Regions from separate parts of the Paraburkholderia sp. TE9906 genome, predicted to be linked through region 1. Evidence: riboswitches for the same ligand, from Rfam matches in the RefSeq annotation. Region 1 holds a riboswitch; each other region holds the start of a gene.
The links. A riboswitch is a leader RNA that binds a small molecule or an ion and turns the genes downstream of it on or off. The one in region 1 is predicted to bind cobalamin.

Region 1 (10,412 bases):
TCGCGCAGCATCGCCAGCATGCCGACCACCGACGCCGGCGTGTCGAGCCCCACGCCATTGCCGATGCGCCCTTCGCTCATCGGATAGTTGGCGAGAATCAGCGCGAGTTTCTTGTCCGCATTATCGAGCGATCGCAGACGGCACCAGCGGCGGCTCAATTCAGCGAGAAAGCCCACCCGTTCGAGGTCCGGCTGATAACGCACCACGTCGACCTGGGTGTGCGCACAGCGATACGCGAGCCCCTTGAAACTGATCGCGCGCGTGATGATGCGTCCGTCCACTTCCGGCAGCGCGATATGCATCGCGATATCGCGCGAATTGAGGCCGTGGTTGTCCTTGAGCCAGTCGTCGCGATTGCCGCCGCTCAGGATCACCTGGAACACCGGCGCGTCGCCGGCAAGCGCGAGCGGCGCGGGGTCGTCGATCGCGGATGCGGCGAAGGCGGTCGTATTCAACACCAGCGCGACCTCGTGCTGCGCGCACAATGTCTGCACGACGTCGCGGCTCATCGCGTCTTTCAGCGACGTGATCGCGATCGGCAACGGATTGAGGCCCTGTGCTTCGAGCGCGTCGATCAGCGCGTCGAACACCGCCGTGTTGGCCGCCTGCAGATGCGCCTTGTAAAACAGGATCGCCGCGACCGGCGCGCCGGCTTGCCAGCGCGCCTGCCAGTCGGCGATGGTCGGCATGTCGTGCCGCGGATGATAGAGCGCGGCGGCCGGCAACGCGCGCGGCGGCGCAGGCTCGCGCCCCCAGCCGAACGCGCGGTGCGCGATGCAGCGCAAAAACGCCTCGGCATTTTGCGGACCGCCCTCGCGCAGATAGCGCCAGAGCTGATGACACAGATCGGCAGCGGCGGTGCTGCGCGCGAGCAGGTTCGGATCTTCCTGCAAGTCGCCGGAAAACATTGCGAGCGTTTGCTGTTTGCGCTCCGCCAGCGCGACCACCTGCTCGATGCCGTATGGCCAATACGCCTCGCCGCCGAGGTGATCGACCACCACCACGCGCGCGTGCTGCAGCACATCCTCGAGATAGAAATCGACCGAGGCCGGTTGCCGCAGATACGTGACGTTCGCGAGTCGCACGCTGGGGAAGCCCTCGCCCAACCGCGGAAAAACACTCGCGAGCAGGGACAGCGTGGTGTCGGCGGAACTGAGCACGACAATGTCGGCGGGCTGCTGATCGATACGGATCACGCCCTGCGTATCGTCGACGAAACCGCCCGGCGTCGTGCGCAGCAGATGCATGAGCGCTTACGCCTCGCTGGCTGCGGCGCGCGACGACACGACGCCGAGCGCCGCATCGAACGCGCGTTGCAACGCGGCCTGATCGAGGTCTTCGCCGATCAGCACGAAGCGGCTTTGCGTCCCTTCGCCGGGCTGCCAGCGTCGATCGAAGTAACTGTCGAAGCGCCGGCCCACGCCCTGGATCACGAGACGCATCGGCGCGCCCGGCAATGCCGCGAAGCCTTTGACGCGGTAAATCGTGTTCGCTTCGACGAGCGCTTGCAGCGCGGCGATCACCGCTTCACGCGACGGCGCATTCGCCTGCACGACCACTGAATCGAATTCGTCGTGGTGGTGATCGGCGTCGTCGGCGGACCCGTGGTGGTCGTGGCGCAAGTGGATCGTTTCCTCCGACGCTGCTTCGAGACCCAGCAACGTATGCAGATCGAGCTGGCCCATCTGCGCGCGCACGACCTTCACCTGCGGCGGAATCTCTTCGCGGATCACCGCTTCGACCGCGCCCTGCTGCGCGTCGTCGAGCAGGTCCGTCTTGTTCAGGATCACGAGGTCGGCCGCCGAGAGTTGATCTTCGAACAGTTCGTGCAGCGGCGACTCGTGATCGAGATTCGGATCGGCTTTGCGCTGCGCGTCGACGGCCACCGGGTTATCGGCGAACTGGCCGCTGGCGGCAGCCGGGCCGTCGACGACCGTGACGACCGCATCGACGGTGAAGCTGTTCCTGATCTGCGGCCAGTTGAACGCCTGCACCAGCGGCTTGGGCAACGCGAGACCGGAGGTTTCGATCAGCACGTGATCGATCTGCTCGCGGCGCTCGACGAGCTTTTCCATCACGGGAAAGAACTCTTCCTGCACGGTGCAGCACAGGCAGCCGTTCGCGAGTTCATACAGTTGCCCTTCGGTTTCGACGCCGTTTTCATCGCAACCGATGCCGCAGCCTTTGAGGATTTCGCCGTCGATGCCGAGTTCGCCGAACTCGTTGACGATCACCGCAATGCGCTTGCCGCCCGCATGCTGAAGAATATGCCGCAGCAGCGTGGTCTTGCCGCTGCCGAGAAAGCCCGTGACGACGGTGACGGGGATCTTGCGCATTTGAGTTTGCATCGTGAGGTCCATCCGTAGGCGTTGCCCGGGGCCGCCGGTACGTTCGCGCGTCTGTCTGCATGGGCTGGCCGGCCGGACACGCACGAGGCGCACGCGCTGCCAAAGCCGGCACGATCACAACACACGGGGACGAACGACGGCGTTGCCGCGACAACGGTAAACAGAAAGCGGGTGTGAGGTCATGAACGCGCCGTCGCATCCCCGCGGCGGGCATCCTGCGTATTCTGGCCGGTATCCGGGCTGGCGAAAGCGCCGCTTCCCCTTCCCGGACGAGTGATTTCTCGCCCAGTGGTGATATGCCGACGCGGCCTTGCGCGTGGACATCGAAGCCGGCTCCGCAGCGTCGGTCGATGCAACCGACGCCACTTTTCGCTTACCGTTGCGGGGGCAGCACAGGTTGACCCGGTCCAATGCAGGCGGGCACCCTGTTTCCCGTTTAACTGCATGCGCACGAGCGCGCACACGAGCACCAAAGTGCGTGCGAGTGTAGGCCCGCGGCCCCGTGCAGTCAAGAAAACGCAGGCCGCAAGCGCTTATCGGGCGGGGTGCCATGTGCTATCGTATGCGCGCGTTTGGTGCCCGCACATGCGTTCGCGTGTGCAGTTAAACGGGAAACAGGCAGCGCGTCATGCGCTCAACCTGTGCTGTCCCCGCAACGGTAAGCGACCTGCGGCGCGCTGTTCCATCAGCCCTGCCGCGCATGCGTTTTTTCGATGCCACTGTCCGGCGAATCCGGCACGGGAAGGCAAAGCGCATGAGGCCGCCAGCCCGGATACCGGCCAGACGCGGAGGCGGCGCACGTTACGCCGCCGGCCGCCGGAATCCGCGAGGGACGGATGTGAAGGCGCTGAAGCACGACGTGACGCGTCCGTTCGCGTATTCCGCATGAGCCGTACTTTCGCGGGATTCGCCATGAACCGGCCGCGTTTTCGCCGAGCCCGAATCCGTTGCACCGCATGATTTCAATCTCCGCCGCTGGGCGCAGTTGCCCGCTTCGCCCCTTCCCGCCGGTGACGCCATGGCGCGCGCCATGCCCGCCGCGATGAGCCGCGCGTGGCTGATCGGCGCGGGCCCGGGCGACGTCGAACTGATGACGCTGAAGGCCACCCGCGCGCTGGCGCAAGCCGACGTGGTGCTGGTCGACGACCTGGTCAATCCCGACGTGCTGCAATTCGCGCGCGATGACGCGCAGGTCGTGTACGTCGGCAAACGCGGCGGGCATCCGTCCACGCCGCAAGCCGGCATCGTTGCGCAGATGCTCGGACATGCGCGGGCCGGGCGCAGCGTCGCGCGCCTCAAGGGCGGTGATCCGTTCGTGTTCGGCCGTGGCGGCGAGGAACAGCAGGCGCTGCACGAAGCGGGCATCGAGGTCGAAGTGATCAACGGCATCACGGCGGGGATTGCCGCGCCCGCGGCAATCGGCATCCCGGTCACACATCGCGATTACGCGCAGGGCGTCGTGTTCGTCACGGGACACGGCGCGGGCAGCGGCGAGCCGGATTGGACCGCGCTCGTCGCTACCCAGATGACGCTGGTGATTTATATGGGCATGCGGCGCCTGAGCGAGATCACCGCCGCGCTGCTCGCGGCCGGCATGCGCGCCGACACGCCGTGCGCGGCGATCGAATCGGCGACGCGTCCCGAACAGCGTCACGTGCTCGCGCGGCTCGGCGAGTTCGTCGATGCTGTCGCGCGTGCGGGGCTTGGCTCGCCGGCGATCGTGGTGATCGGCGGGGTGGCGTCGCTGGCGCTGGCTCGTGCGGCGGTCAAGGCGGACGTGGCGCATGGGGCGGCTGGTGCTGGCGCCAATGGCGGCTCCGACGTTGATGGCACTTCCGTTGCCAGTGCCGATTCCGCCGCTGCCTCGACTCCCGGAACGGCCTCCCAATGAAAACGCTGAGCGTCGGCATTGGTTGCCGCCTGAACACGCCGGCCGCGCAGATCGAAGCGGCCGTGCGCGCCGCGCTCGGTCCACATGCATTCGATCGGATTCGCGCAGTCGCTTCGGTCGACACCAAAGCCGACGAGCCGGGTCTGCTCGAATTCTGCGCGCGTCACGCGCTGCCGTTGCTACTCTTCAGCCGTGCGCAGATCGCAGGAATCGCAGTCGCGAAACCGTCGGACGCCGTGCGAGAGCATCTCGGCGTGGACGGCGTCTGCGAACCGTGTGCGCTGCTCGCGGCGTCGTGTGAGCCTGCCGCGCTCGTAGCGGCGACTGTGCGTGGCGCACGCGCGGCGCACACCGCACCCGATGCGGGCGCAATATCGGCTGTGGCGGCTGCGGGTACGCTCGCCGCACGTGGTGCCGTAGCAATTGCACCGGCAGCACCCACCACCCGCCTCCTAACCACCCGCCTCCTAGTCTCCAAAACGCACCACGGCGGCGTCACCGTGGCAATCGCCACGGCCGCAACCGACGCCGGTGACGAACCACCCAACCACGCCCCTCACCGACAGGACCTTCGATGAAGACCGACCCCGAATCGCATCAACGCATGACCGAGCGCCGACGCGAAGGCCACGAGAAGAAGCAGGCCAACGCGACCGTCGAAAAAGGCCTGCTGATCGTCAACACCGGCACCGGCAAGGGCAAGACCACCGCCGCGTTCGGCATGGCCGTGCGGGTGCTCGGACACGGCATGCGGCTCGGCGTCGTGCAGTTCATCAAAGGCGCGCTGCATACGTCCGAGCGAGACTTCCTCGGCGCGATCGCGAACTGCGATTTCGTCACGATGGGCGACGGCTACACCTGGAACACGCAGAACCGCGACGCCGACATCGCCACCGCCCGCAAAGGCTGGGACGAAGCGCGCCGGATGATCGAAAGCGGCGAGTACCAGATGGTGATCCTCGACGAGCTGAACACCGTGCTGAAGTACGAATACCTGCCGCTCGACGAAGTGCTGTCGGTGCTGAAGGCGCGCCCCGCGATGCTGCACGTGGTGGTCACCGGCCGCCACGCACCGGACGCGCTGATCGAAGCCGCCGACCTCGTCACCGAAATGCGCATCGTCAAGCATCCGTACCGCGAGCAAGGCGTGAAAGCGCAGCGCGGCGTGGAGTTCTGAGCGATGTCCGAGCGGCCCAACGGCACTTCGTCAGGAGCGTCCCAACAGGGAGAGGCCTCCGCGCCCTGCGGGGTGCCCTCCCAAGGAACGTCCACCGGGGCGTCTGCACAGAAGACTAACTCCGGAGCGCGCCCGATGGAGACTTCCTCCCGTGCCTGCCCCGCGCTCTTCATCAGCGCTCCCGCTTCGGGGCAGGGCAAAACCACGATCACCGCCGGTCTCGCGCGCTACCACCAACGGTTGGGACGGCGCGTACGCGTCTTCAAAACCGGCCCGGACTTTCTCGATCCGATGATCCTCGCGCGCGCGAGCGGCGCACCGGTTCTGTCGCTCGACCTGTGGATGGTCGGCGAGGCCGCGTGCCGCAATCTGCTCGCACAGGCGGCGGCCGAAGCCGATCTGATCCTGATCGAAGGCGTGATGGGTCTGTTCGACGGCACGCCGAGCAGCGCCGATCTCGCGACGGTCTTCGGCGTGCCGGTGCTCGCAGTGATTTCCGCGAAGGCGATGGCGCAGACCTTCGGCGCGGTCGCCTTCGGCCTCGCGCACTTTCGCCCGCAGGTGCCGTTTCATGGCGTGCTCGCGAATCGCGTCGGCTCGGCGCGCCACGCGCAGATGCTCGAAGAGGCGTTGCCCGCCGGGCTGCGCTGGTGCGGACACATCGCAGCCAGTGATGAAATCGCGTTGCCCGACCGCCACCTCGGCCTGCACCAGGCGGCCGAGATCGACGATCTGGACGCGCGTCTGAACCGCGCCGCCGACACGCTCGCCCAGACCGCGCTCACCGCCTTGCCACCGCCGGTCGAGTTCGGCGCGCCGGCGCCGCAAGCCTTGCCGCGCCTGCTCGAAGGCAAGCGCATCGCGATTGCCCGCGACGCCGCGTTCTCGTTCATCTATCCGGCCAACGTCGCGTTGCTGGAAGCGCTCGGCGCGCGGGTCGACTATTTTTCGCCGCTCGCCGACGAGGTCTTGCCCGACGACGCCCACGCGCTCTATCTGCCAGGCGGCTATCCGGAGCTGCACGCCGCGACGCTCGCCGCCAGCACGCGCAGCGCCGCGTCGATCCACGCGCACGCGGCGGCGGGCAAACCGCTGGTCGCCGAATGCGGCGGCATGCTCTACCTGCTCGACCGGCTGACCGACGCGCACGGCGTCACGACGCCGATGCTCGGCCTGCTGCCCGGCCATGCGACGATGCAAACCCGCTTCACGGCGCTCGGCATGCAGCAGATCGACGGCCTGCACGGGCCGCTGACCGGCCACACGTTTCACTACTCGAAGCTGAGCAGCCCGCTTACCCCGCTGCGCTCGGCCACCCGGCCGAACAGCGACGGCCCCGGCGAGGCCGTCTATCGCGCGGGCTCGATCGTGGCGACCTACATGCACGCTTACTGGCCCTCCAACCCGGCCTTCACGGCCGCCCTGTTCCATGGCGAAGCCTTTTAACGACTCCGAGCGCGACGCCGTCTATCGCGCGATTTACGAACGCCGCGACATGCGCCACTTCGTGCGCGATCCCGTCGATCCCGCCATGCTCGCGCGCCTGCTCGACGCGGCGCATCACGCGCCGAGCGTCGGCTTCATGCAGCCGTGGCGGATCATGCGGATCACCGACGCGGCGCTGCGCACCGCCTTGCACGCAACGGTCGAAAGCGAACGGCTCGCCACCGCCGACGCGCTCGGCAAGCGCCGCGAAGAGTTCATGAAGCTGAAAGTGGAAGGCATTCTGGAGTGCGGCGAACTGCTGGTGATCGCGCTGATGGACGGGCGCGAGCGCCATATCTTCGGGCGCCGCACGTTACCGGAGATGGATCTGGCCTCGGTGGCGTGCGCGATCCAGAACATGTGGCTCGCCGCGCGCGCCGAAGGGCTCGGCATGGGCTGGGTGTCGCTGTTTGACGTCGACGCGGTCCGCACGCTGCTGCACATGCCCGAGGGAGCACGGCCGGTTGCGATCCTGTGTCTGGGCCACGTCGACCAGTTCTACAGCGAGCCGATGCTGGAAACCGAGCGTTGGGCAAGCCGCCTGCCGCTGGCCGATTGCGTGTTCGAAAACCGCTGGCCGGAAGCCGACGCGCCGCAGCGATAGCCCGCGCCCGTTACTGTGGCAGCGGCTTCACCGAAATCACGTCCGGCACGCCGCTCGCCTTGTCCTGCCGCAGCTTGACACGCCAGTCGGACGCATCGAACGGAAACTTCGCCAGCGCGCTTTTCACGAGCACCGGCATCGCGTGCAGCGGGTCCGCATCGCGATCGGCGATCACCGCGCGAACCTTATAGCGCTCTTCGCCGCTCGTGCGCTCGAAAAAGCGCAGTGTCAGCGAATGCTGGTAAGGAGCGCCGCCGAACAGCGCGAACGGCGCCTCGGCTTTGGCGCAGTCGCTCGGCGCGCAATCCTTGCCGCCGACGCCGACCGTGGCCGGCCGCGTGTCATACGCAATCGACAGCAGATAATGCGTGGCGTTGCCCGTCGCGGCGACGAAGCCGCGTTTGGCCAGTTCGTCGCGCAGCAGCGCCTCGAATTGCGGATGATCGGCGCTGGCATCCTGCGACGGCATGCGCATGATCGTATAAGTCGGCTCTCCCGGCAGCCCCGCCGCCGGATTCGCGCTGTGCACGTCCGCATTGAGGCCCGCGCAACCGCAGAGGCTTGCCGCGGCCAGCGCGGCACACATCAGAGTGGTTTTGTGCATCTTCTCTTTTTCGAACCTTACGTGTTGGTCCGTCATGAACGTGACGTGACGGATGCGTCGAATTGCGCCTCATCGAGCGCCGGCAGCCAGATCGTAAAAGCCGTGCCCTCGCCGGGCGCGCTGACCACGTCGACGTCGCCGCCATGGCGCGTCACGACGGTCTTCACGAAGGCCATGCCGAGCCCCGCTCCGCCCACCTCGGGCCGCTCGCTCGCGTGAAAGCGGCGAAAGCGCTCGAACAGCCCCGCCTGCTGCTCCGTCGGAATGCCGTAGCCCTGATCGCGGATCGTGCACGACACGCGCCGCGCGGGGCCCGGCACGATCGCCGGTGTCGCGCTCTCGACGCTGCACACGATGCGCGTGTCCGGCGGACTGTACTTGACCGCGTTGTTCAGGATGTTGACGAGCGCGCGCGTTATCAGCGACCGGTCGACGCAGATCCAGCGGCCGTCGTCCTCGTGGTCGTCGCCGGTGTCCGTCTGCAGCGTGATGCGCTTCGCGTGCGCCTGCGGCCAGACTTCGTCGCTCGCGTCGATGATCAACTCGGTCAGGCTCACCGGTTCGAGCACATAGGCTTGCGACTCGGCGCGCGCCAGTTGCACGAAGTCGTCGGCGAGCGTGAGCGCGCGTTGCGCATAGCGCTCGATGCGCCCCAGCAATTCGCGCGCAAGCGTGGGCTCGGTGCGGGCGCGCTCGATCTCGACCAGCGCCAGAATCGACGCCTGCGGCGAGCGCATGTCGTGCGACAGCAGCCGCAACGCGTCTTCGCGCTGACGCTCGGCCGCATGCAGCGCCGACACGTCGACGAGACCCGCGATCCAGCCGGTCGTCTCGCCTTGCGCGTTGGTACAGGTCGCGTAGCGCAGCAGATGGTCGCGCCCGTTGGCGTCGCGCACCTCGACGCCGTGCTCCATCAGTGCGGCGAATTCGCCGCGCGCCGGATCGAGCAGCGCCGGCCAGTGCGCATGCGCGTACTGATTGTGCTCGGCGTCCGAGGCCGCGTCGCCGTCGATCGTCTTGACGAGCGTCAGGCCGTCCAGCACCGCCTGCATAGGCCGCCCTTCGGGCAGCGGCGCGCCGAGCCGCGCGAAATGCGCCTTGGCCGCATGGTTCGCGATCAGCACGACGCCGTGCACGTCGCTGACCAGGATCGGCTCGGGCATGCTGTCGAGGCTGTCCCAGACGAATCGCTTCATGTCCTGCACCCGCTGCGCGGCCTGCGCCATCAGGGCCATATGCTGCTCCAGCACGTCGCCGCTGAACTCGCGGCGGCGCTGCGGCGTTTCAGGCAGCAAATGAGGCTCGTCGGCGAGGCGCTGCAGTTCTTCGCGCAGATAGGCCATCGTCATTTCGAGGCGCCGCCAGTTCCAGATCGGATACACGACCACCACGCCGATCATGGCCGGCGCCGGCGATATCCAGAACCGCGCGCCGTACAGCCACGCGGCGCTGGCGGCCACCGAGAGCAGCACGAGGCCGACCGTCAGTAGCAACGAACGACGCGGCGACAGCACCAGAAATCCGCCCAGCAGCACCGCGAGCGGCAGCAGCGACACCGCGAACACCATCCAGCGCCCGGCCGGCTGGATCTCGCGGCCGGTGAGTAAGGTGTCGAGCACGTTCGCGTGGATGTACACGCCGGGCAACGGTCCCAGTTCGCCGGACACCGGCGTCGCGAAACGGTCGTACAAACCGGACGCGGTCACGCCGATCACGACGATGCGCCCGCGCAACTGGTCGGCCGATACCTTGCCGGCGAGCACGCTCGCGAAGCTCAGCCTCGTGTAGCTCTGCGCGTTCGGGCCGAACGGGATCAGGAAACGGTCTTCGCCGCCGTTATCGCGGGCGGCCAGGCTCGCCGCCGCACTAGCCGGCGCTTGCCGTGGCGGTCGCCCGTTCAGGTGCACGGTGTCACGCCCGATCGCATCGGCGAGCGCGACCATCAGTTGCGGCCAGCGCGAGCCGGCGTCCCCCTCGAACTGCGCGACGCTGCGCACGATGCCGTCGCGGTCCACTTCGAAATTGATGTGGCCGAGGCCAGCCGCCGCCTGCGCGAGCGGCGCGACGGGCTCGACCACGACTCGACGCCCCGAGGCGTCGGGCGCGCTCAGCAGCACCGGCAGGTAGGTTGGACTCAGCGCGACCGCGTGAGCCAGTTGGGCGTCTTCGGGATTGGCCTCGGTGAACAGCACGTCGTAAACCACGGCGGCGGGTTTCGCCCCGGCGATCTGTTCGAGCAGCTTCGCATGGACGCTGCGCGGCCACGGCCAGCGGCCGAGTTGCGCGATGCTTGCGTTGTCGAT
Region 2 (10,412 bases), on a different contig from region 1:
ATTGCGCCGGCGCAATCACGGTGCGCGCGATCAGGTCCGCGCCCATCACCGCGACGCCGCCGCCGAGCGCGGCGGCAGGCAACAGCATGCGCTGATCGTTGCCGAACGCGAGGCGCAACATATGCGGCACCACCAGACCGACGAAGCCGATGGTGCCCGCCGTCGTCACTGCGGCGGCCGCCGCGAGCGACGCCACCAGGTAGACGCGCAAACGCAGCGGCATCACCGCGACGCCTAAGGCTTGCGCAGCGGCGTCGCCACGCAGCAGCACGTTCAGGCGCGGGGCCACCGGCACGATGGCCAGCAACGCGACGGCGAGCGCAACGAGCGCGGTCCACGGCAACGCGCCGCCATTGAGGTCACCGGTCAGCCAGAACAACATGCCGCGCAAACGGCTGTCGGGCGCGAGATTGAGCAGCAGCGTGATAAGCGCGCCCCACCCCGCCGCGATCACCGCGCCGGTCAGCAGCAAACGCGGTGACGTGTCCTGCGGCTCGCCGCGCCACAACTCGCGGCGCGCGAGACCGAGCACCAGCAGGATCGATACGAAGGCGCCGGCGAATGCGCTGGCATCGACGATCCACCATGCGCTGCCGGCGATCATCGCCACCAGCGCGAAGCTCGCCGCGCCACCCGACACGCCCAATATGTACGGTTCGGCAAGCGGGTTGCGCAACAGCACCTGCAGCAGCGCGCCGGCCAACGCCAGCAACGCGCCGCATGCGAAGCCGGCCAGCGCGCGCGGCAAACGCAGCGTGCGCACGATCTCGCTGGCAAGATCCGCCGACTCGCCCGGCCACCCAGACAACCCATGCGACGGCAGCAGCGCCGCCAGCACGCGCGACGGGGCGAGCGACACACTGCCGAGCGCGAGCGACGCCATCAGCACCGCCAGCGCGAGCATCGCAAGAACGAGCCAGATGGCGGCCGCCCGTTTCGCGTTCATCACGCGCACGGCGGCCGGCATCGAACCAGGATGCCGGCTCATTCGCGCACGCTCAACGCGGCAAAGCCGTCACTGCTGCTGCCAACCGATCGTGACATACGCGCCGCGTCCCGGCGAGTTATACGAGTAGGCCGTTTCATAGTCCTTGTCGAACAGGTTCTGGATTTGCGCGGTCACGTACCACGCTTTCGTGATGTTGTAGCGCGCCGACAGATTCACGACGCCGTAGCCCCCGAGCTTGCCGCTGCTGTCCTCGCGCGGGCCGCTCACGATCCACTCGCCGCCGACGCGCCATCCCGCGATGCCGCGATTCACAGTGAGCGAGCCGAATCGCCGCGCGCGCCGCACGAGGTCGACATCGTTGTCGAGGTCGACGGGATTTTGCAGCGTCAGCGACGCGCGCACGTCCGTCTCGCCGACATGTCCGCTCCACGATCCTTCGAGCCCCTGCACTTTCGCACGGCCGACGTTCTCGGCCAGATAGATGCCGGGCGTCACCTGCGCGTAGTCGATCAGATTCGAATAGCGCGTCTGGAATACGCTCAGACGCATCACGCCGAGCGCGTTCGACGCGTACTGCAACGCCGCTTCGAGCGAATGACTGTGCTCGGGCTGGATCGACGGATTGCCGCTGATCGGATAGTAGAGATCGTCGAAACTCGGCGCGCGAAACGAATCCGAATAGCTTGCGGTTGCCTTCCAGTGTTCGGTGATGTCGAAACCGTAGCCGAGATAGTAACTGTTCGCCCCGCCGAAATCGGAATACTGGTCGTGCCGTACGTTGGCCTGAAACTGGTTGCGCCCGAAACGTCCCGTGTAGCCGATGAAGCCCGAATCCACATGACGATCCGGCGCCGCGAACGTATCGGAGTCGAGGCTCTGATCGAGATGCTCGTAGCCCACCTGCAGTTTCTGCCGCGCGGCGAACGCGAAATCGTTCTGCCAGGTGTACTGCCGATTGTCGGTATCGAAGCGGCCGTTGTAGATGCCGTTGGTCTTCGACACGCTGCGGTCGTCGCCTTCGGAGACGATGAAGTGCGTGGTCCACCAGTCGGTCAGCTTGCCGTTCGCGAACACCGACGCCTGGCGCACCTTGCTGTACAGGTTGTTCAGATCGGTCGGCACGCCGTACGCGTTGTCGTAGCTGTTATTGCCGTTCGACTGGAAATAGTTGACGCCCGCGTCCCAGCGGTCGTTGAACTTGTGACGCAACGACCCCGTGACGCTCTCGTTCAGATAGCCGTTCGCATTCGGATTGGCGCCGGGCGCCTGTTGCGGATTGAGCGATGAAAAGCCGTCGTCCTTCGAACGCGCGAGCGAGAGGCTGAAGGTCGTGCGGCCGTCTTTGTCGAGTGCGCCGTTCACGCCTGCCTGCTGCGTTTGCGTGTGATAGCTGCCGTAGCCCACCGAAAAGTTGAAACGCGGCGGATGATCGCCGCCCTCTTTCGTGAACACCTGCACCACGCCGCCGATCGCGCCCGAACCGTATAACGCGGAGACGTTGCCGTTCACCACTTCGACATGATCGATCTGGTCGAGCGGAATCTGCGCGAGTTGCGGCGCACCGAGACTCACCGAGTCGACGCGCACGCCGTCGATCAGCAATAGCGATTGCGTCGACGATGCTCCGCGCAAATAGACGCTCGTCGTCGAACCTGGCCCGCCTGTGCGCGAGATTTGCGCACCGGGCGCGAGTTGCAGGAGGCCGGGCAGGTCGGTCGCGGTGGTATCGGCGAGATCCTGCTGATCGAACAGCGAGGTCTGCGGGATCGCGTCCGCGAGCGCTTGCGGCCCGCGCTCCGCGGTCACGACGACTGGTGACAACACGGCGGGCGTGGCATTCTGCGCGGCGGCGTTCGCCTGTGCGTTGGTTTTTGCACTGGCATCGGAGGCGGACGAAGGCTGAGCCGACAAAGGCGCCGCGGAGGTGGCCGAAGCGCCGGCCGAAGCAGCAGACGAACCGGCGGACGAACCCGGCGACGAGTCCGCGGTTTGCGCGTGCACGACGAGCGGCAAGCCCGCAAAAGCAAGCAGCGTCGCGCGGGCGATGGGGGACAGCATGGGATGACGATTCCTGTGGATAGCTCGCGCGGCCCGCTTCCCCGCAGGCCGATGCATAACGAAGCGCCCGCGCTTTCTTGCATTTCGCGGGGGACGTGCCTCTCCCTCTGGCCGGTATCCGGGCTAACGACACATCGATCCCGCCTTCCCACGCGTAACGCGCAGTGGCACACTCGCATGTTGAACTTTCAGACACGCGATCAGGACCGACCTGCATGACGAATGCGGTCGCTTACCGTTGCGGGGGCAGCGCAGGTTCGCGCGTTCAGTTCGATGAGTGGCGCGCCCTGCTTCCCGTTTAACTGCGCGCACTGTGAACAGCGGCGCGGGCACCAGAGTGCCGGCAGTTTAGGAGCGCCCTCGACGTGCGTCAAGAAAGGTCAAACCGGGCGCAATCCGTTCTGTTAAGTGCAGGTTATTGTCCGATGGGCGAGTACTTTTTCATCATATGGTCGGGAAAAGCCTGCACATAGCGATGTTGTTACGTCTCGAAACGAGACAATTGTCGGAACCTGCAATATTCCGCGCTAAAATGCGATGTCTTTAGAGGACGCAGCACATGCTCACCGAACTCGAATCACTCTCACAGAATATCGGCAAGCTGATTGCGATCAGCCAGCGCCACAATGAAGCGCGGCTCGCGCTCGAAGATCAACTCGCCCAATCGCGTGCCGAACTGGATGCCACGCGCACGGAACTTGCGCTGCTGCGCGAGGAGCGCGATGCACTGCAAGCGGAGCGCGACACGCTGTCCGCCAAGATCGACGACGCTCAGGTGCGCCTGAATGCGATTCTCGAGAAACTGCCGCGGGCTCGCGCGAGCAGCGAGCCTGACAACCAGCTCGATCTGCTCGAGCCGGTTCAGGACGCTGCCGACGCGCAGAGCGAGGTTACCCGCCACGGAGAAAACGCATGACCGCCAAGCAGATCGAAGTATCGATTCTCGACGTGCCCTATCGCCTTGCATGCTCGCCGGAAACGGAAGGCGCGCTGCTCGAAGCGGTGGCACGCGTCGACGCCGAAATGTCGAAGATCCGCAATAACAGCAACGTGCGCGGCACGGATCGCATTGCTGTCATGGCTGCGCTGTCGCTGGCATCGGAACTGCTTAGGCTGCAATCGAGCGTACGACACGGAGAAGCATTTCCCGCTGAGGAAATCCGGCGTACAATGCAGCAAATGAACGAACAACTGGGTACTGTGATTCAGCAGTACAGCATGCAGTAAGTATCGGCCGGTCCTGAGATCTGCCGCGAATTCAAACAAAGCGAAGTCTCCGCAAACGTTTGAGTTCTATCGTTTAAGTTTCATCGGTTTAGCTTCCCTGCCTGGTTCGCCAAGGTCATATATTCCTTGAACCAATGCCATGTGCACGGTTGCGGAAATTTGTAGCACGGGCGTGCGCGTCACTCTGTCTGATGTACCCGAAGTGTTGCTAACTGCGACCAATTCTGAACCCCCGGTTCAGGATGCCGGCCTAGCGGCTAAGGCGGGGACCTTATCTAGAACGGCATCGGACTTCGGTTCGATGCCGTTTTTCTTTGTGCGTCCGCTGGCGTGTCTGTGGGTGCGCCTCGCCTCACAGGTTTCGATTTTTTCACGTCGTCCAACCTTTAACGTTCAATTCGATTCATGCGCTACTGGCTAATGAAGTCCGAACCGGACGAGGCGAGCATCGACCATCTCGCCCACGCACCACACCGCACGCTGCCGTGGACCGGCGTGCGCAACTATCAGGCGCGCAACTTCATGCGCGACATGATGCAGGTCGGCGACGGCGTGCTGTTCTATCACTCGAGCTGCCCTGAACCCGGCATTGCGGGGCTCGCGCAAGTGTCGTCCACCGCGTATCCTGACCCGACCCAGTTCGATAAAGAGAGTCCGTACTACGACGCGAAGTCGTCGCAGGAAACGCCTCGCTGGCTGCTGGTCGACGTGGTGTTCAAGAAGAAAATCCCGCTGATTCCGCTGGCCGCGCTGCGCGAGCATCCGGAACTGCAGGACATGCGCGTGCTCGCCAAAGGCAATCGCCTGTCGATCACGCCCGTGACCGAAGCCGAATGGCGCTTCATCACCACACGGCTCGCCTGAAGGCTCGCTCACTTCGACGCGCCGTCGCCCCTGACAGGCAACGTCAATTAGGGAACCAAGCTCCGGTTACGAGCGCCTAACAGGCGCACAAACGCGCCCGCAAACGTCATGCCACCACTGCGTGGCGTTCGCGCCAATCGTGCACAACCCTGTTCAAGCAAGGAGTCCAGCAATGTCGAAAAAAACCGCACGGGCACTCGCACTCGCTCTCGTCTGCACCGCGCCTGTCGCGCTCGCGCTCACCCCGGCCATGGCCCGCGCGCAAGGCGTCATGCAGGCCCAGCCATCGGGCGTGCTGTCGCTGAACGCTCAGGCCAGCGCGGAAATTCCGCAGGACGTCGTCGATATCACGCTGTTTTACGAGCAGGAAGCGAGCGACCCCTCCGCGCTCACGGCCACGCTGAATCAGCGCGCCGACGCGGCGTTGCAGAAGGCGCGAGGCGTGAGCGGCGTGACGGCCCGCACGGGTTCGTTCGCCATCTTCCCCTCCACCGATCGTGACGGGCGTATTTCCGCGTGGCGCGGCCGCACGGAGGTCGTGCTCGAATCGCATGACTTCGCCGCGGCGTCGAAGCTCGCGGGACAAATGGCCTCGGTCATGCAGGTCGGCAACGTGCAGTTCTCGCTGTCGCCGGAAGCGCAACGCGCCGCCGAGCAGAAGCTCACCGGCGAAGCGATCCGGTCGTTCCGCGATCAGGCCGCGTCGTCGGCGCAGGCATTTGGCTTCAGCGGCTATTCGATTCGCGAGGTCAACGTGAATCACAGCGGCGTGATGCCCCGTCCGATGATGATGATGAGCGCGCGCGCCATGAGCGCCGACGCGAAGACGATGGCGCCGATGCCGCTCGAAGGCGGCACGTCGACGGTGACGGTCAACGTATCGGGCTCGGTGCAGATGAAGTAACGCTAGCGCGCGGCCGCGTTTGCGCGCTCAGCATGTCTCGTGCTGCAAAAGAAAACGCCACGGCATGCCGTGGCGTTTTTCATCGTGCGCTCGCTACGACGAACCGTAGCGCTCAGCTCGCGCTGACCGCCTGCGCCGGTTCACGGCGTGCACGGCGATACGACCACACCAGCATGCCGATGCCCGCGAGGATCATCGGCAGCGACAGCCATTGGCCCATCGACAGGCCCATCGCCAGCAGTCCGAGGAAGTCGTCCGGCTCGCGGGCGAATTCGACCGTGAAGCGCGCGAGACCGTAGCCGATCAGGAACACCGCGGAAATCGCGCCCAGCGGCTTCGGTTTGCGCGAGAAGAAGAACAGCACGAAGAACAATGCGACGCCTTCGAGCGCGATCTCATACAGCTCCGACGGATGTCGCGGCAGCATGTGATATTGCGCGAACACCTCGTTCAGATGCCATTGCGCGGCCAGTTGCGGATGCGCGGCGAGCCACGCGGCGTCGTCGGGCGCGGCGCCCGGAAACAGCATCGCCCACGGCGCGGACGGGTCGGTCACGCGGCCCCACAACTCGCCGTTGATGAAATTGCCGAGGCGCCCTGCCGCGAGCCCGGTGGGCACCATCGGCGCGACGAAGTCGGTGACCTGCAGCCACGAGCGTTTGCGCTGATACGCGAACAGCACCATCGCCAGCGTCACGCCGAGGAAGCCGCCGTGGAACGACATGCCGCCCTCCCACACCTTGAAGATGTCGAGCGGATGCGCGAAATAAAAGCTCGCCTTGTAGAACAGCACATAGCCGAGCCGGCCGCCGAGGATCGTACCCAGCACGCCGTAGAACAGCATGTCGTCGATATCCTTGACGGTCCAGCCTTGCGCCGCGACAAACGGCAAACGCAGCCGCAGCCGGCCGACGACGATCGCCGCGATGAACGCGACGAGGTACATCAGTCCATACCAGCGCACGGCGAGCGGCCCCAGATGAATGGCAATGGGGTCGAAATTCGGATGAATGAGCATCGTGTTGTTATGGGCAGTTCAGGTTCAGAAGCGGGGTTGGTGTAATCGGTTCGCGCGCGGCGGGTTAGTCGTTCGTCAGCGGTTCGCGCGTTATCCGGCGCATGCGTTGGACGGTGCGAGCCGCGATGCGTTCGCGGCAGCGCCGCTAATCGCCTGCCGCGAGACCCGGCGCGCCGACGGAGGCGGCATGCGTACGCACGATGTCGATGAAACCGGCCAGCACCGGACTCACCTCGTCGGTGCGCCACGCGAGCCCCGTCTCGATCGCGGGCACCGACTCGGACAGCGGCCGGTACACGACACCCGTGCGGCGCAGATTACGTAACGATTGCGGCACCAGTGCGACACCCATGCCGGCCGACACGAGGCTGACGATGGTCTGCATCTGGATCGCCTCCTGGCCGATCCGGGGTACGAGGCCCGCGACGCCGTAGCAATCCATAATGATGTCATAAAAGCCTGGCGCCAGACGTCTGGGGAAGATCACGAGCGGCGCGTCGGCGACATCGCGCAGGCTGATCGGCGTGTCGAGCCATTCGGCGCGCGGGTCCGAGCCGGCGCCGGAGCCGGCGGCGCGGCTCACCTGCTCCGCCATGTCCGCCGACATCGCGATCACCAGCGGCTCGCGCACGATCGGCAGCCACGCGAGTTGCGCGGCGTGGCGCGACGGCAGCGGCGCGATCACGAGGCCGGCGTCGATGCGCCCGGCCGTCAACTCGTCGAGTTGCACGTCGCTGGTGGCTTCCGTCAATTCGAGCCGCACCCTCGGATAGCGCGCGCCGAAATCCCGCAGCAGCGGGGGCAGCAAGCCGTAGTCCGCGGTGGACACGAACGCCAGCGACAACACCCCCGCTTCGCCGCGCGCGAGGCTCTGCGCGAGCGGCCTCAAGCCCTCGGCGCTCGCCAGCAGGCGCCGCACCTCGGGCAACAGATCCGCGCCGACCGAGGTCAATTCGACCGAACGTTTGGTGCGCGCGAACAACTCGACGCCGAGCGTCTCTTCGAGCGCGCGGATCGCTTGCGACAGCGGCGGCTGCGTCATCGTCAGACGCGCAGCCGCGCGCCCGAAGTGCATCTCTTCGGCGACGGTGACGAAATAGCGCAACTGGCGCAGGTCGGGAACGGCAGGCAGCATGATTAATACATTTTACGACCTAATTGTGCCTGAATAATATATTGGACACGCAGTTTGCAAAACTGCATCCTTGCTCGACGCTGCGGAACTACACTGAACTGGAGCACCGCCCAGCAAGCCGGCCAATGCGGCAATACCGGCAAATCGCAGGGCAGACAGCACGCAGCGCGGCTCAAAACAAAACAGATTGGAGATTCCCCATGGCATACAACCGTCGTTCGAAGAACATCACGCAAGGCGTGGCGCGTTCGCCGAACCGCTCGATGTACTACGCGCTCGGCTACCAGAAAGACGATTTCGACAAGCCGATGATCGGCATCGCCAACGGCCACTCGACCATCACGCCATGCAACGCCGGCCTGCAGCGTCTGGCCGACGCGGCGGTGGTCGCGGTCAAGCGCGCCGACGCGAACCCGCAGATCTTCGGCACGCCGACCATCTCGGACGGCATGTCGATGGGCACCGAAGGCATGAAGTATTCGCTGGTGTCGCGCGAAGTGATCGCCGATTGCATCGAGACCTGCGTGCAAGGCCAATGGATGGACGGTGTGGTCGTGATCGGCGGGTGCGACAAGAACATGCCGGGCGGCATGATCGGCCTCGCCCGCATGAACGTACCGGGCATCTACGTGTACGGCGGCACGATCCGTCCGGGCAACTGGAAGGGCACTGACCTGACCATCGTGTCGTCGTTCGAAGCGGTCGGCGAATTCACGGCGGGCCGGATGTCGGAAGAGGACTTCGAAGGGATCGAAAAGAACGCGTGTCCGTCCACCGGCTCGTGCGGCGGCATGTACACCGCCAACACGATGAGCTCGTCGTTCGAGGCGCTCGGCATGTCGCTGCTGTATTCGTCGACGATGGCCAATCCGGATCAGGAAAAGGTCGACTCGGCCGCCGAATCGGCGCGTGTGCTGGTTGAAGCGGTCAAGCAGGACCTGAAGCCGCGCGACATCATCACGAAGAAGTCGATTGAAAACGCCGTCGCGCTGATCATGGCGACCGGCGGCTCGACCAATGCCGTGCTGCACTATCTGGCGATCGCGCACGCGGCCGAAGTGGAATGGTCGATCGAGGATTTCGAGCGCATGCGCAAGAAAGTGCCGGTGATCTGCAACCTGAAGCCGTCGGGCCAATACGTTGCGACCGATCTGCACAAGGCCGGCGGCATCCCGCAAGTCATGAAGATCCTGCTCGACGCGGGTCTGCTGCACGGCGACTGCATCACCATCACCGGCAAGACGCTGGCCGAAGAGCTCAAGGACGTGCCGGCCAGGCCCCGCGCCGATCAGCAGGTGATTTTCCCGCTGGAAAAAGCGCTGTACAGGGAAGGCCATCTGGCGATCCTGAAGGGCAATCTCGCCGTCGACGGCGCGGTCGCCAAGATCACCGGCCTGAAGAACCCGGTCATCACCGGACCGGCGCGTGTCTTCGAAGACGAGCAAAGCGCGCTGGAAGCGATTCTGGCCGACAGGATCGTCGCCGGCGACGTGGTGGTGCTGCGCTACCTCGGCCCGAAGGGCGGCCCCGGCATGCCGGAAATGCTCGCGCCGACCTCGGCGATCATCGGCAAAGGTCTCGGCGAAACCGTCGGCCTGATCACCGACGGCCGCTTCTCGGGCGGCACGTGGGGCATGGTGGTCGGCCACGTCGCGCCGGAAGCGTTCGTGGGCGGCACGATCGCGCTCGTGCAGGAAGGCGACTCGATCACGATCGACGCGCACAAGCTGCTGCTGCAACTGAACGTCGACGATGCCGAGTTGCAGCGCCGCCGTGCCGCATGGCAGCAACCGCAGCCGCGTTACACGCGGGGCGTGCTGGCGAAGTATTTCGCGCTGGCGCTGCCGGCGAACCGGGGCGCGGTGACAGGCTGAGCACACGCACGTGAGCTGCCGGCGCGACCGGCTTTCAGGGCAAGTTCGACGCGACATTGACGGTGGCAAAGTGCTTGCGAGCGTTACGTAAAAGCGCAAGGGGCGCACGGGAAAACGTGCGCCTCTTTCCTTTTATAATGCTCGCACCACGAGTCGGGCACCTGCACCGACGGAGACCACAATGAAATCAATGTCGTATGCAGCGGTCGCAGCAGCCGTCATGCTGGGCGCCACGTTGAGCACCGGCAGTCCGGCCGCGCATGCCGAGGCGCCCGCCGGTCTCGTGTTGGCCCAGCAGCAGAACTGCATGAGTTGCCATTCGGTTACGCGCTCCTTCATGGGACCGGCACTGCACGAGGTCGCGGCGAGATATGCCGGACGCG
Region 3 (10,412 bases), on a different contig from region 1:
GCACGCGAGCGAACACGAGCGCGCCGTGGGTCACGTCGGGGTCGTCGCCGGCATCCTTGATGGTGCCTGCTTCGGCGCCGTCAGCGCCGGCGGCGAGCAGGCGGCAGAACACGAGCGGCATCGGCACATGCTGGCCTTTCGGCAACACGATCTCCGCGACCTCGCTGACCACGCCCGCGAGCAGCAGACGCGCCGCCGCGAGCGACGTCGCCGTGGCGCAACTGCCGGTCGTGTAGCCGCTACGCAGCGGCGCGGCGTGTTCGGGGGATTCTTCGCGCATTACGGTTGGCGGGGTGAAGCGGAGTGATGGGCGGTGGTGCTGTTCGTGCTGTTCGTGCTGTTCGTGCTGTTCGTATTGCTCGTATTGCTCGTATTGCTCGTGCCGCTCGTGCCGCTCGTGCCGCTCGTGCCGTCTCCGGCGTTCGCACCATTCATGGCAATTTCACCGCCGCCACTCTCCGTTGCCCGCACGCCGTTTGCCTCGCCGTTGCCGCGAGCCGCTTTGGTCACTTCGAGCAACGTGATCGGCAACGCCTGCCGCCACGTATCGAAGCCGCCGAGCGGTTGCGCGTCCGCGAGCGCGATACGCGTGAGCGTGCCGCCATACCGCTCGCGCCACGCAACCAGCGCCGCCTCGCCCTGCAACGTGACTGCATTGGCCACCAGCCGTCCACCGTCGCGCAAACGCGCCCAACACGCGTCCAGCACACCCGGCACCGTCACCCCGCCGCCGATGAACACCGCATCCGGCACCGGCAAGCCATCCAGCGCAGCAGGCGCGCGGCCCGCGACGAGTTGCAGCCCAGGCACGCCCAGCGCGTCGCGGTTGTGTTCGATGAAGCCCTGTCGCTCCACACGCGCTTCGATCGCGATCGCGCGGCAAGCGGGATGCGCGCGCATCCATTCGATACCGATCGAACCGCTGCCCGCGCCCACGTCCCACAGCAATTCGCCGGGCGTCGGCGCGAGGCGCGCGAGCGTGATCGCGCGCACGTCGCGCTTGGTCAACTGGCCGTCGTGACGGAATGCCTCGTCGGGCAAGCCGCAGGTCAGCGGCAAACGCGGCGCGCCCACCGTCGCCCGGCATTCGAGCGCGATCAGATTCAGCGCGGCCAACTCGCCCGCGCTCCACTGATCCGCACGAGCGTCGATGCGGCGCTCGCGTTCGCCGCCAAGATGTTCGAGCACGCTCATCCGCGTCGCGCCGAAGCCGCGTGCGTTCAGCACGCCGGCGAGCGTCGCGGGCGTGTGCCCGTCCGCGCTCAGCACGAACACGCGCGCGCCGTCGTGCAGATACGCATTCAGCGTCGCCAACGGACGGCCCACCAGCGACACTGTCGCGACGTCCTGCAACGGCCAGCCGAGCCGCGCGGCCGCGAGCGACAACGACGACGGCGCAGGCAGCACGCGCAACTCTTGCGCAGGCAACTGCCGGGCCAGCATCGCGCCGACGCCGAACAGCATCGGATCGCCGCTCGCCAGCACGCACACGGCGCCGTCGCGTTCGGCGAGCAGCGGCGCGAGATCGAACGGACGCGGCCACGCGGCGCGGCGCGCGGCGAGGCGCGCGGGCAGCATCGCCAGATGACGCTCGCCGCCGTACACCACCGACGCCGTCAGCAACGCACGCCGCGCGGGCCGCCCCAAACCGGCGAAGCCGTCATCGCCAATGCCCACCACGGTCAGCCACGCCGGCATGCCACCATCCTCATTCTGTGTCTTCAATCAATGCGCCGCGCCACGCCGGTCAAAGCGTCCAGCCTCGTTGCGCGGTTCGAAAAAAGGCATAATACAGCCGCCGGTGCCCTTCGGGGCCGAAGAGGGAACACAGTGCCACTGTGGCTGCCCCCGCAACTGTATGCAGCGAGTCCGCCTGCGCTACGCGCCACTGGTTTGACCGGGAAGGCTGCGGTGGACGATGACCTGCCAGCCAGGAGACCTGCCGGCGAGACTGTTCGTGCCAGCCAACATCGGGCGGGGTGTACCGATGCCGCAGCAATCCGCCTTGCGGCTTGCTCGGGCCGTCGCGCGACGCTAAACCGGTGTCCGTCTTGACTCAAGCTTCGCCCTCCACTGCCTTGCTCCACGCGGCTTCGACGCCGCGGCCATCGGCATGTCCGGGGCTGCTGCGCATCGTCGCCGCGCGTGATGGTGGCATCTGCCGGATCAAGCTGCCGGGCGGCGAGTTGAATGCGGACGAGGCGCAAGTGATTGCCGATGCGAGCACGCGGCACGCGGCGGGCGTGATCGAGTTGACCAATCGGGCGAACCTGCAGGTGCGTGGCGTGCGCGCGGGGCACGAAGCGGCGTTGATCGCGGCGCTGGTCGAGGCCGGGCTTGGGCCGATGACGATGCCTCGGCCAGGCGCGAACGCGGCCGACGTGGCGAACACCGCTACGGCGAGTGGCGCGGACCCAGCAGGTGCAAAGCACGCAAACCACGCTTCGAATGCCGTCGTCATGAGCGCCGCGGACGACGTGCGCAACGTGATGATCAGCCCCGCTGCGGGACGCGATCCGTTTGCGTTGATCGACACCACACCGCTATGCGCGGAGTTGCTCACGCTGCTGCAAAGCGAAATGCGCTTTGCGGCGCTGTCGCCGAAATTCGCGCTGCTGCTGGATGGCGGCGAGCGTCTGGCGAGGGTCGATCATCCACACGATGTGTGGCTCGCGGCGACTTTGAGCCATGATGGTGTGCGGTTCGTGTTCGGTTTCGCCGGGTGTCCGGGTGTCGAGGCGCAGGAGAACGCAAACGCGGTTACGTGCGACGATGCAGGTGCAGGTGCAAAAGCTGACGCGGCTACGAACGCGCGAACCCATGCGGCCGCGGGTGTTGTCGTTCCTGTCCCTCCGCTCCCGGCCACGCCGACCGGCAACACGACCACGCGCATCTCACGCGCCGACTCCTCCGCGCACACTCACAGCCACCCCCCCCTGGCCGCCGTCCTCCCCTCGCAAGTCCCCGCGCTCGTGCGCGCGCTGCTGCATACGTTCCTCGACCTCGCACCAGCCGACGCCCTCCGCATGCGCGACCTGCTCGCCACGCATTCCGCCGACGCACTGTTGCAGCACGCCCAACGCTACGTCGACTTCCCGCTGTCACGCGACGCCTCGCTCACCGAATGGCGCCGCAGCACCACAGCCGATGCCGCGCTCCGTCTCGGCGCCCACGCTCAACGCGAAACCGGCATGTGGCACGTGGGCGGCCAGCCGCCGCTCGGCCGCCTCGACGCCGCCACGCTGCACGGCCTCGCCGCGCTCGCGCAACGCCACGGCAACGGCACGCTGCGCGCGACGCCCTGGCAAAGCGTGCTGCTGCCCGACATTCCGACGCACGCACTGCCCGTCGCGCTGGCCGAACTGAACGCCCTGGGCCTCGCCTGCGATGCCGCACAACCCATCACGCGTTTGATCGCGTGCGCCGGTTCGAGCGGTTGCGCCAAAGGCCTCGCCGACACCAAAGCCGACGCGCTGCGCCTCGCCGCCCTGCTGCCCGCCGACGTCGACGTGCACCTGAGCGGCTGCACGCGCTCGTGCGCCGCCGCGCATTGCGCGCCGTACACGCTGCTGGCCGCCGCCCCCGGCCTCTATGACCTTTATCGACGCGACGGCCGAGCCGGCTTCGGCCACTGCGTCGCGCACCAACTGACGATCGCACAGGCCGCCGATACGCTCGAACGCCTCGCCCGGAGTAACACAGATGCTTGATTACATTCGCGACGGTCAGGAGATCTATCGCCAATCTTTCGCGACGATCCGCGCGGAAGCCGACCTGTCGCGCATCCCCGCCGACCTCGAAAAACTCGCGGTGCGCGTGATCCACGCGTGCGGGATGGTCGACGTGATCGACGCGCTGCAGTTTTCCGCGCACGCGGGCACCGCGGGCCGCACGGCGCTCGCGCAAGGCGCGCCGATTCTGTGCGACGCCGGCATGGTCGCGCAGGGCATCACGCGCGCGCGACTGCCCGCAAACAACGACGTGATCTGCACGCTCACGCATCCGGACGTGCCGGCGCTCGCGCGCGAACTCGGCAATACGCGCTCGGCCGCCGCGCTCGAATTGTGGCGTCCGCAACTCGCCGGTAGTGTCGTCGTGATCGGCAATGCGCCGACCGCGCTGTTCCATCTGCTCGACATGCTCGATGCCGGCGCGCCGAAACCCGCGTTGATTCTCGGCTTTCCGGTGGGCTTCGTCGGCGCGGCCGAATCGAAAGCGATGCTCGCCGGGGACAGCCGCGGCGTGCCCTACGTGGTGGTGCATGGCCGGCGCGGCGGCAGCGCGATGGCCGCTGCCGCCGTCAACGCACTGGCGACGGAGGTCGAATAAATGAGCGCGCAAGGACGACTGTTCGGACTCGGCGTCGGCCCCGGCGACCCGGAACTCATCACGCTGAAGGCGCTGCGCTTGCTGAAGGCCGCGCCGGTGGTCGCGTACTTCGTCGCGAAGGGGAAGAAAGGCAACGCGTTCGGCATTATCGAGGCGCATTTGCATGAGGCTCAGGCCCATCTGCCGCTCATCTATCCGGTCACGACCGAAGCGCTCGAACCACCGCTCTCGTACGAGGCGATCATCGCCGACTTCTACGACACCGCCGCCGAGATCGTCGCCGGTCATCTCGATGCGGGCCGCGACGTCGCCGTGATCTGCGAAGGCGATCCGTTCTTTTACGGCTCGTACATGTATCTGCACGATCGGCTCGCGGCGCGCTACGAGAGCGAAGTGGTGCCCGGCGTGTGCTCGATGCTCGGCGGCGCGGCGGTGCTCGGCGCGCCGCTCGTGTATCGCAATCAAAGTCTGTCGGTGCTCTCGGGCGTGCTGCCCGAGGACGAATTGCGCCGCCGTCTCGCCGATGCCGACGCCGCCGTCGTGATGAAGCTCGGCCGCAATTTCGACAAGGTGCGGCGCGTGCTCGGCGAACTCGGCCTCGCGCAGCGCGCGCTGTACGTCGAACGCGCGACGATGGGCAATCAACGCATCGTGCCGCTCGCCGAAGTCGATCCGATGGCGTCGCCGTATTTTTCGCTGCTGGTCGTGCCGGGGGAAAAATGGCAAGGATGAGCGCGCCCGCGATCGTGATTCTCGGCGCGGGGGCGTTGGACACGGCGCGAAGGATTCAGGCGTTGTATGCCGAGGGTGCGGCCGGTGTGGATCGCCCCGCTGGCGCAGGCTGCCAGGTGCACGGCTTGCAGGGACGCGTCGAAGCCGACGTGTCCTACACCGAACTCGGCGCGCATCTGCGTGATCTGTATGCGCGTGGCACGCCGATCGTCGCGTTGTGCGCGGCCGGTATCGTGATTCGCTGCGTCGCGCCGTTGCTGTCGAACAAGGGCGTCGAGCCGCCGGTGCTCGCCGTCGCCGAGGACGGCAGCGCGGTCGTGCCGTTGCTCGGCGGACTGACCGGCGCCAACGTGATGGCGCGCGAGATCGCCGCCGCATTGGCCGTGCCGCCTGCGATTACGACGAGCGGCGAGTTGCGCTTCGGCACCTGCGTACTCAATCCGCCCGAGGGCTACATGCTGGCCGATATCGGGCAAGGCAAGCGTTTCGTCTCGGATCTGCTGGCGGGGGAAAGCACGCGCATCGAAGGCGACGCGCCTTGGCTCGATGATGTGCAATTGCCCCGCTCCGCTTCGGCGCGGCTCGCGATTCGCGTGACGCCGCGCGCGTGGGATGGGCGTGAGGATGAACTGGTGATTCATCCGCGTTGTGTGGTCGCGGCGGTGAGGGGTGCGGGTGCGGGTGCGGGTGCGGGTGCGGGTGCGGGTGCCGAGATCGTCGCCTGTGTGCGTAAGGCGCTCGATGCACACGGTCTCGCGCCGCTGTCGCTTGCCGCGTTGCTCGCCTCGCCGGACGACATGACGGACCCGTCGCTTGCCGAAGCCGCCGCCAGTTTCAACGTACCGTTGCGCTTCGCGCAAACCCGTCCCGAAGTTGGCGAGCCGCCAGCCAACCTGTTAAACGCCGCACTGCGCATCCCCCACGAAACGCTGCACGACGACATTGCCTCAGGCGTTGCGCTGGCATTGGCGCCCCTCGCCATCGACCCCGCCGCGATTGGCCGCGCACGCGGCCGTCTGACGGTGATCGGCCTCGGCCCTGGCCGCGCCGATCTGATGGTGCCCGCCGCCCGCACGGCGCTCGACGAAGCCACCGATATTCTCGGCTACGACACCTACGTGAAAATGGCCGGTCCGTTGCGCGCCGGTCAACGCGTGCACGGCACCGACAATCGCGAGGAAATGCAACGCGCGCAGCACGCGTTCGAACTGGCGAGCGAAGGACGGTCGGTGGTGATGGTGTCGTCGGGTGATCCTGGCGTGTTCGCGATGGCGGCCGCGGTGCTCGAAGCGCTCGAAGCATCGCAAGACGCAGCATGGGCTGCGGTCGAACTGGCGATCGTGCCGGGCGTATCGGCAGCACTCGCGACCGCCGCGCAAGCGGGAGCACCGCTCGGTCACGATTTCTGCATGCTGTCGCTGTCCGATAACCTGAAGTCGTGGACGATCATCGAAACACGTCTGCGGCACGCGGCCGAAGCCGATCTGGTGATGGCGTTCTATAACCCGATTTCCCGCGCGCGTCCGTGGCAACTGGACAAAGCGCTGGACATCGTGCGGGAATATCGCACGGCCTCGACCCAGGTGGTGCTGGGGCGGGATATCGGCCGGCCTGGTGGGACGCTGCGCACGCTCACGCTGGGTGAACTGCGTTCGTCCGATGTGGATATGCGGACGATGGTGATCGTGGGGTCGTCGATGACGCGGAGGTTTGGAAGTGGTATCGACGGTGCCAGGTGGGTCTACACGCCGCGCTGGTACGAGTGAGTCGGCACGCGCCGGCTCACTCTTTCCCAACACGACGTAACGCGTCGTACGCTACCCCCCCACCCTCAAATCCCCAATCGCCCTCTGCCTCACCCCCAGGTCATCCCACAACTCCGGATGACATGTGAACACCAGAATCTGATGCCGCGTCGCCGCATCGATCAACGCGCGCTTGATCGCATCACGCCGCGCCGCATCGGTATGCACGGCAGCGTCGTCGAGCATCAGTAACGTCGGCCGCCCCGACGCCTTCAGCAAGTCGGCATAAGCGAGCCGCGTCAGAATGCCGAGCTGCTCGCGCGTGCCGAAACTCAGCGCATCGAGCGTATCGGCACGGCCATGACGATCCAGCGTCGCAGGACTCAGATCGTCGCCGAGCGCAATCGTCGACTGCGGGAAAATCCGCTTCAGATAGTGCCCGAGCCGCTCGGTGAGCGGCGCGCGCAATTGCGCCACCGCCGCGTCGCGTTCGTCGACCAGCACTTCGTCGAGCAGACTCAACGCGCTCGCCCGCAAGCCGAGTTCGTCCTTGCGGCGCGTCGCCTGCTCGACCCGCGCGTCGAGCGCCGCGAGACGTTCGCCGAGCCCTGACGCGCCGACCGTCTCCAGCTGGCTGCGCAGGTGCGTGATCCGCACCTGCCGCTCATGCTGCTCGCTGCGCGCGAGTTCCGCCGACGCGTGATAACGCTTCGCCTCCGCCGCCGGATCGTCGAGACGCGCCGCCTCCAGTTCGCGCTCGCGGCCCTCGCGCTGCTTCCTCAACGCGTCGACCTGCACGCGCTGTTCGACGATTTTCGTCTGCCACCGCGCGCGGTTGCGGCGGTAGGCGTCGTCGTTCAATTGCGCTTCCTTGCGCTGCAACTGCGCGGCGAGCGAGTCGGTGGTCGCCATGCCGGTCGATCGTTTCTCGGCGGCCTGGGTCAGCACTTTTCTCGCGGCCTCCAGCGCATCGCGCGCGATGTCCGCGTTGCGCCGCGCTTCGTCGAGCGGCGGCGCGGCGGACACATCGGGCAAGCCCGCGAGCCGTTCGTTCGATGCCTGCAAGCGCGCCGCCGCTGACGCCAACGCGGCACGCAACGCGTCGATGCCTTGCGGCGCGTGCACGTCGAGAATCTTCGCCTGGCTCTTCTGCTGCGCGACCAGCGTCTTCCACTTTTCGTAGCGGGCTTCGGCCTCGCCGAGCGACGCGACGCCCAGCGCCTGCAACAACTGCGCATGCTGCGCTTCGAGCGACGCGAGTTCGGCCAACTGCGCGGACAGATCGGACACGCCCGGAATCACGCGCAATTCACCGAGTTCGCCGAGGCCGATCAACCTCTCGTCGTCGACGCGCAGCACGCCCTCGCCCGTGAGCTGCTCGCCGTCGACCGTCAGCGCACCGTTCAACCGATACTCGATGCGCGTCATCGCCGCTTCGGTACGCGCGCGCAACAGAGTCAGCTCGCCATCGAGCGTGGCGAGGCGCTTGCGCTTCGCCTCGTCGATTTCAACCGCGGCCGCCTCGCGCGCGGCTTCGAGCACCGCGTCGTTCGCCTTGCCCGCGGCGGCGATCGCCGCTTCGAGCCGCTCGCTCTCGGTGCGATAGAAGCCGATCTGGCTGCGCAAATCGGCGACCGTCACCGCTGCGTTCGCCAGTTCGAGCGCACGGCTCGCCTCCGCGAACGCCTGCTCGAACTGCGCGACGCCGCCCGATGCTTGCGCATGCTCGGTTTGCGCCGCCGACACATTGGCCCGCGCCGCATCAAGTTGCTGACGCTCGCGCGCGACGGCCGCTTCCAGTTCGGCTGCACCCTGCTCCTGTTGCAGCGACAGCGCGAGTTCCGCTTCGCTCACCTGCAAGGACTGCGCGAGTCCCTGCAGACTGCGTTCGAGTTCCGCCGCGGCATCGGCGCGCTGCTGCGCGAGCACGGCCTTCTGTTCGTGAAGCTCCCAGGGACGCTTGCGCTGCGTATCGTCGAACGCCTCCTGCTGCGTGGCGAGCCGTTCGATGTTTTCATCGAACTGCTGGCGCTGCTGTTCGAGTTCGTCGCGCTCCGCAATCAACGCGGCCAGCGTCGTTTCGGCTTCGGCGAGGGGTCCGGTCGACTTCTGCGTGCGCGCCGTCAGCAGTTGCCGCAACTCACGCTGCACGGCGGCGATCAGCGCATCCTCGCCGGCCGACTCGTTGCCGCCCGACAATTGCGACAGCGCATCACGCAGATACTGCGCGGCGTGCCCCGTCGAATCGCGCACCTCCTGCGTGCCGCCTTGCTGCACCCACAAAAGCCCCGGCACGCCCGCGTTCTCGGCCTTCAACGGTCCGCGTGCGGCGCGCGAAAAACCGAGCAGGGCCGCGAGCTTGTCCTCGGCTTCATCTTCGCCGAAGACGGCCTGGCCGATGCGCAATTCGCAGCGCTGACGGGTGACGAACTGCTTCGACAGCCTGCATTGGGCGCCGTCCAGCTCGAAGCTCACCTCGACCGACGGCTGCCCGCTCGCCTTGCCCCAAGGCAGCAAGTCCTTCAGATGCGAGGCCTTGTAGCGTTCGAGAAACACAGCGCGCACCGCTTCGGCGATGGTGCTCTTGCCCGCCTCGTTCGGTCCGGTGAACAGATTGAGCCCTGGCTGCAGATCGTCGATAACAAGCCGTCCGCTGAACTGTTTGAATTCCTGAATCGCAATGCTTTGCAGCTTCATGCGGACCTCGCTTCGCGCGGCAATTCACGCTGAAAACGCGCCAGAAGCAAAAGCGCCTCGGCCGCGCGCTTGACCTGCTGCGGGTCGGCTTGCGGGTCTTCCTGCAAGCCGCGCAGCCGCGCCACCACTTTCGCGAGGTAGCCGCTTTGCGCGCCGAGTTCGGCGAGGTCGTCGGCGGTGGGCAGCACCTGCAGGCCGCTCAGATCGACACGCAGCGCCCGCACGCGCGCACGGGTTTCCTCGAGCGCGACGTGCAGCGCTTCGGCATCGGCCAACGCGGCCGTGCCGGTCACGTTCACACGCAGCACGTCGTGATGGCTCAGTGCCGCGAGCCGCGCCTTGAGCGCATCCACATCGGTCGGCACCGAGATCGTTTCGTCCCAGCGATGCCATTGATATTGACCGACCCGCACCGCTTCGACTTGCGGCAACGCGCCCGGCTCACCGAGCGTGACGTCGAGCATGAAACCCGGATCGTTCGCGCGGAAGCGGTCCTGCTCGTGCGTGCCGGCGTACCACGTGCGTTCGTCGACGCGCAGGTGGCCGTGCCAGTCGCCCAGCGCGAGGTAGTCGAGACGCGCGCTGAGCGCACGCGTCGGCGCGATCGGATTCGACGAGTCGATGCCCTCCTGCAGAATCCCGCTGACGCTGCCGTGCGCGAGGCCGATGCGGTGATAGCCCGGTGGCGTGTCGGCGCTATCGAAGAAGCCGGTGGTGTCGTCGTAGGTGATGCGTTGTGTGAGCGGCGCGCACAGCAGCGCCGTGCGGCACGCGTCGAGCAGCACCACGCCGGGTTCGAGCACGACCCGTACGTTCGGGCCGATACAGTTCAGGCGCTGCGCGCGCGTCCACACGCTTTCCACCAGCGCGGCGTCGTGATTGCCCGGCAACATGATCCACGGCCCGGAG

Region 2: another riboswitch for cobalamin. It lies ahead of ACZ9H4_RS06245 (TonB-dependent receptor domain-containing protein); the one in region 1 lies ahead of cobW (cobalamin biosynthesis protein CobW).
Region 3: another riboswitch for cobalamin. It lies ahead of ACZ9H4_RS14755 (precorrin-3B synthase); the one in region 1 lies ahead of cobW (cobalamin biosynthesis protein CobW).

What each region holds. Positions count from the first base shown of each region.
Region 1 covers NZ_JBWCCT010000011.1:5,670-16,081, forward strand. The annotation lists gene cobN (cobaltochelatase subunit CobN) at 1-1,247, opposite strand, end outside; gene cobW (cobalamin biosynthesis protein CobW) at 1,254-2,348, opposite strand; cobalamin riboswitch at 2,558-2,837, opposite strand; cobalamin riboswitch at 2,905-3,146, shown strand; gene cobA (uroporphyrinogen-III C-methyltransferase) at 3,391-4,239, shown strand; gene ACZ9H4_RS26325 (cobalamin biosynthesis protein) at 4,236-4,817, shown strand; gene cobO (cob(I)yrinic acid a,c-diamide adenosyltransferase) at 4,814-5,416, shown strand; gene ACZ9H4_RS26335 (cobyrinate a,c-diamide synthase) at 5,552-6,862, shown strand; gene bluB (5,6-dimethylbenzimidazole synthase) at 6,846-7,505, shown strand; gene ACZ9H4_RS26345 (DUF4136 domain-containing protein) at 7,516-8,109, opposite strand; gene ACZ9H4_RS26350 (CHASE2 domain-containing protein) at 8,142-10,412, opposite strand, start outside.
Region 2 covers NZ_JBWCCT010000002.1:514,303-524,714, reverse strand. The annotation lists gene ACZ9H4_RS06250 (FecCD family ABC transporter permease) at 1-988, opposite strand, end outside; gene ACZ9H4_RS06245 (TonB-dependent receptor domain-containing protein) at 1,016-3,007, opposite strand; cobalamin riboswitch at 3,100-3,359, opposite strand; gene ACZ9H4_RS06240 (ATPase) at 3,567-3,923, shown strand; gene ACZ9H4_RS06235 (cell division protein ZapA) at 3,920-4,234, shown strand; RNA gene ssrS (6S RNA) at 4,326-4,507, shown strand; gene ACZ9H4_RS06225 (EVE domain-containing protein) at 4,640-5,098, shown strand; gene ACZ9H4_RS06220 (SIMPL domain-containing protein) at 5,271-6,002, shown strand; gene lgt (prolipoprotein diacylglyceryl transferase) at 6,115-7,020, opposite strand; gene ACZ9H4_RS06210 (LysR family transcriptional regulator) at 7,166-8,155, opposite strand; gene ilvD (dihydroxy-acid dehydratase) at 8,356-10,029, shown strand; gene ACZ9H4_RS06200 (c-type cytochrome) at 10,211-10,412, shown strand, end outside.
Region 3 covers NZ_JBWCCT010000005.1:145,839-156,250, reverse strand. The annotation lists gene ACZ9H4_RS14765 (cobalt-precorrin-5B (C(1))-methyltransferase) at 1-280, opposite strand, end outside; gene cbiE (precorrin-6y C5,15-methyltransferase (decarboxylating) subunit CbiE) at 280-1,698, opposite strand; cobalamin riboswitch at 1,783-1,961, shown strand; gene ACZ9H4_RS14755 (precorrin-3B synthase) at 2,043-3,710, shown strand; gene ACZ9H4_RS14750 (precorrin-8X methylmutase) at 3,703-4,329, shown strand; gene ACZ9H4_RS14745 (precorrin-2 C(20)-methyltransferase) at 4,330-5,061, shown strand; gene cobJ (precorrin-3B C(17)-methyltransferase) at 5,058-6,827, shown strand; gene ACZ9H4_RS14735 (AAA family ATPase) at 6,879-9,503, opposite strand; gene ACZ9H4_RS14730 (metallophosphoesterase family protein) at 9,500-10,412, opposite strand, start outside.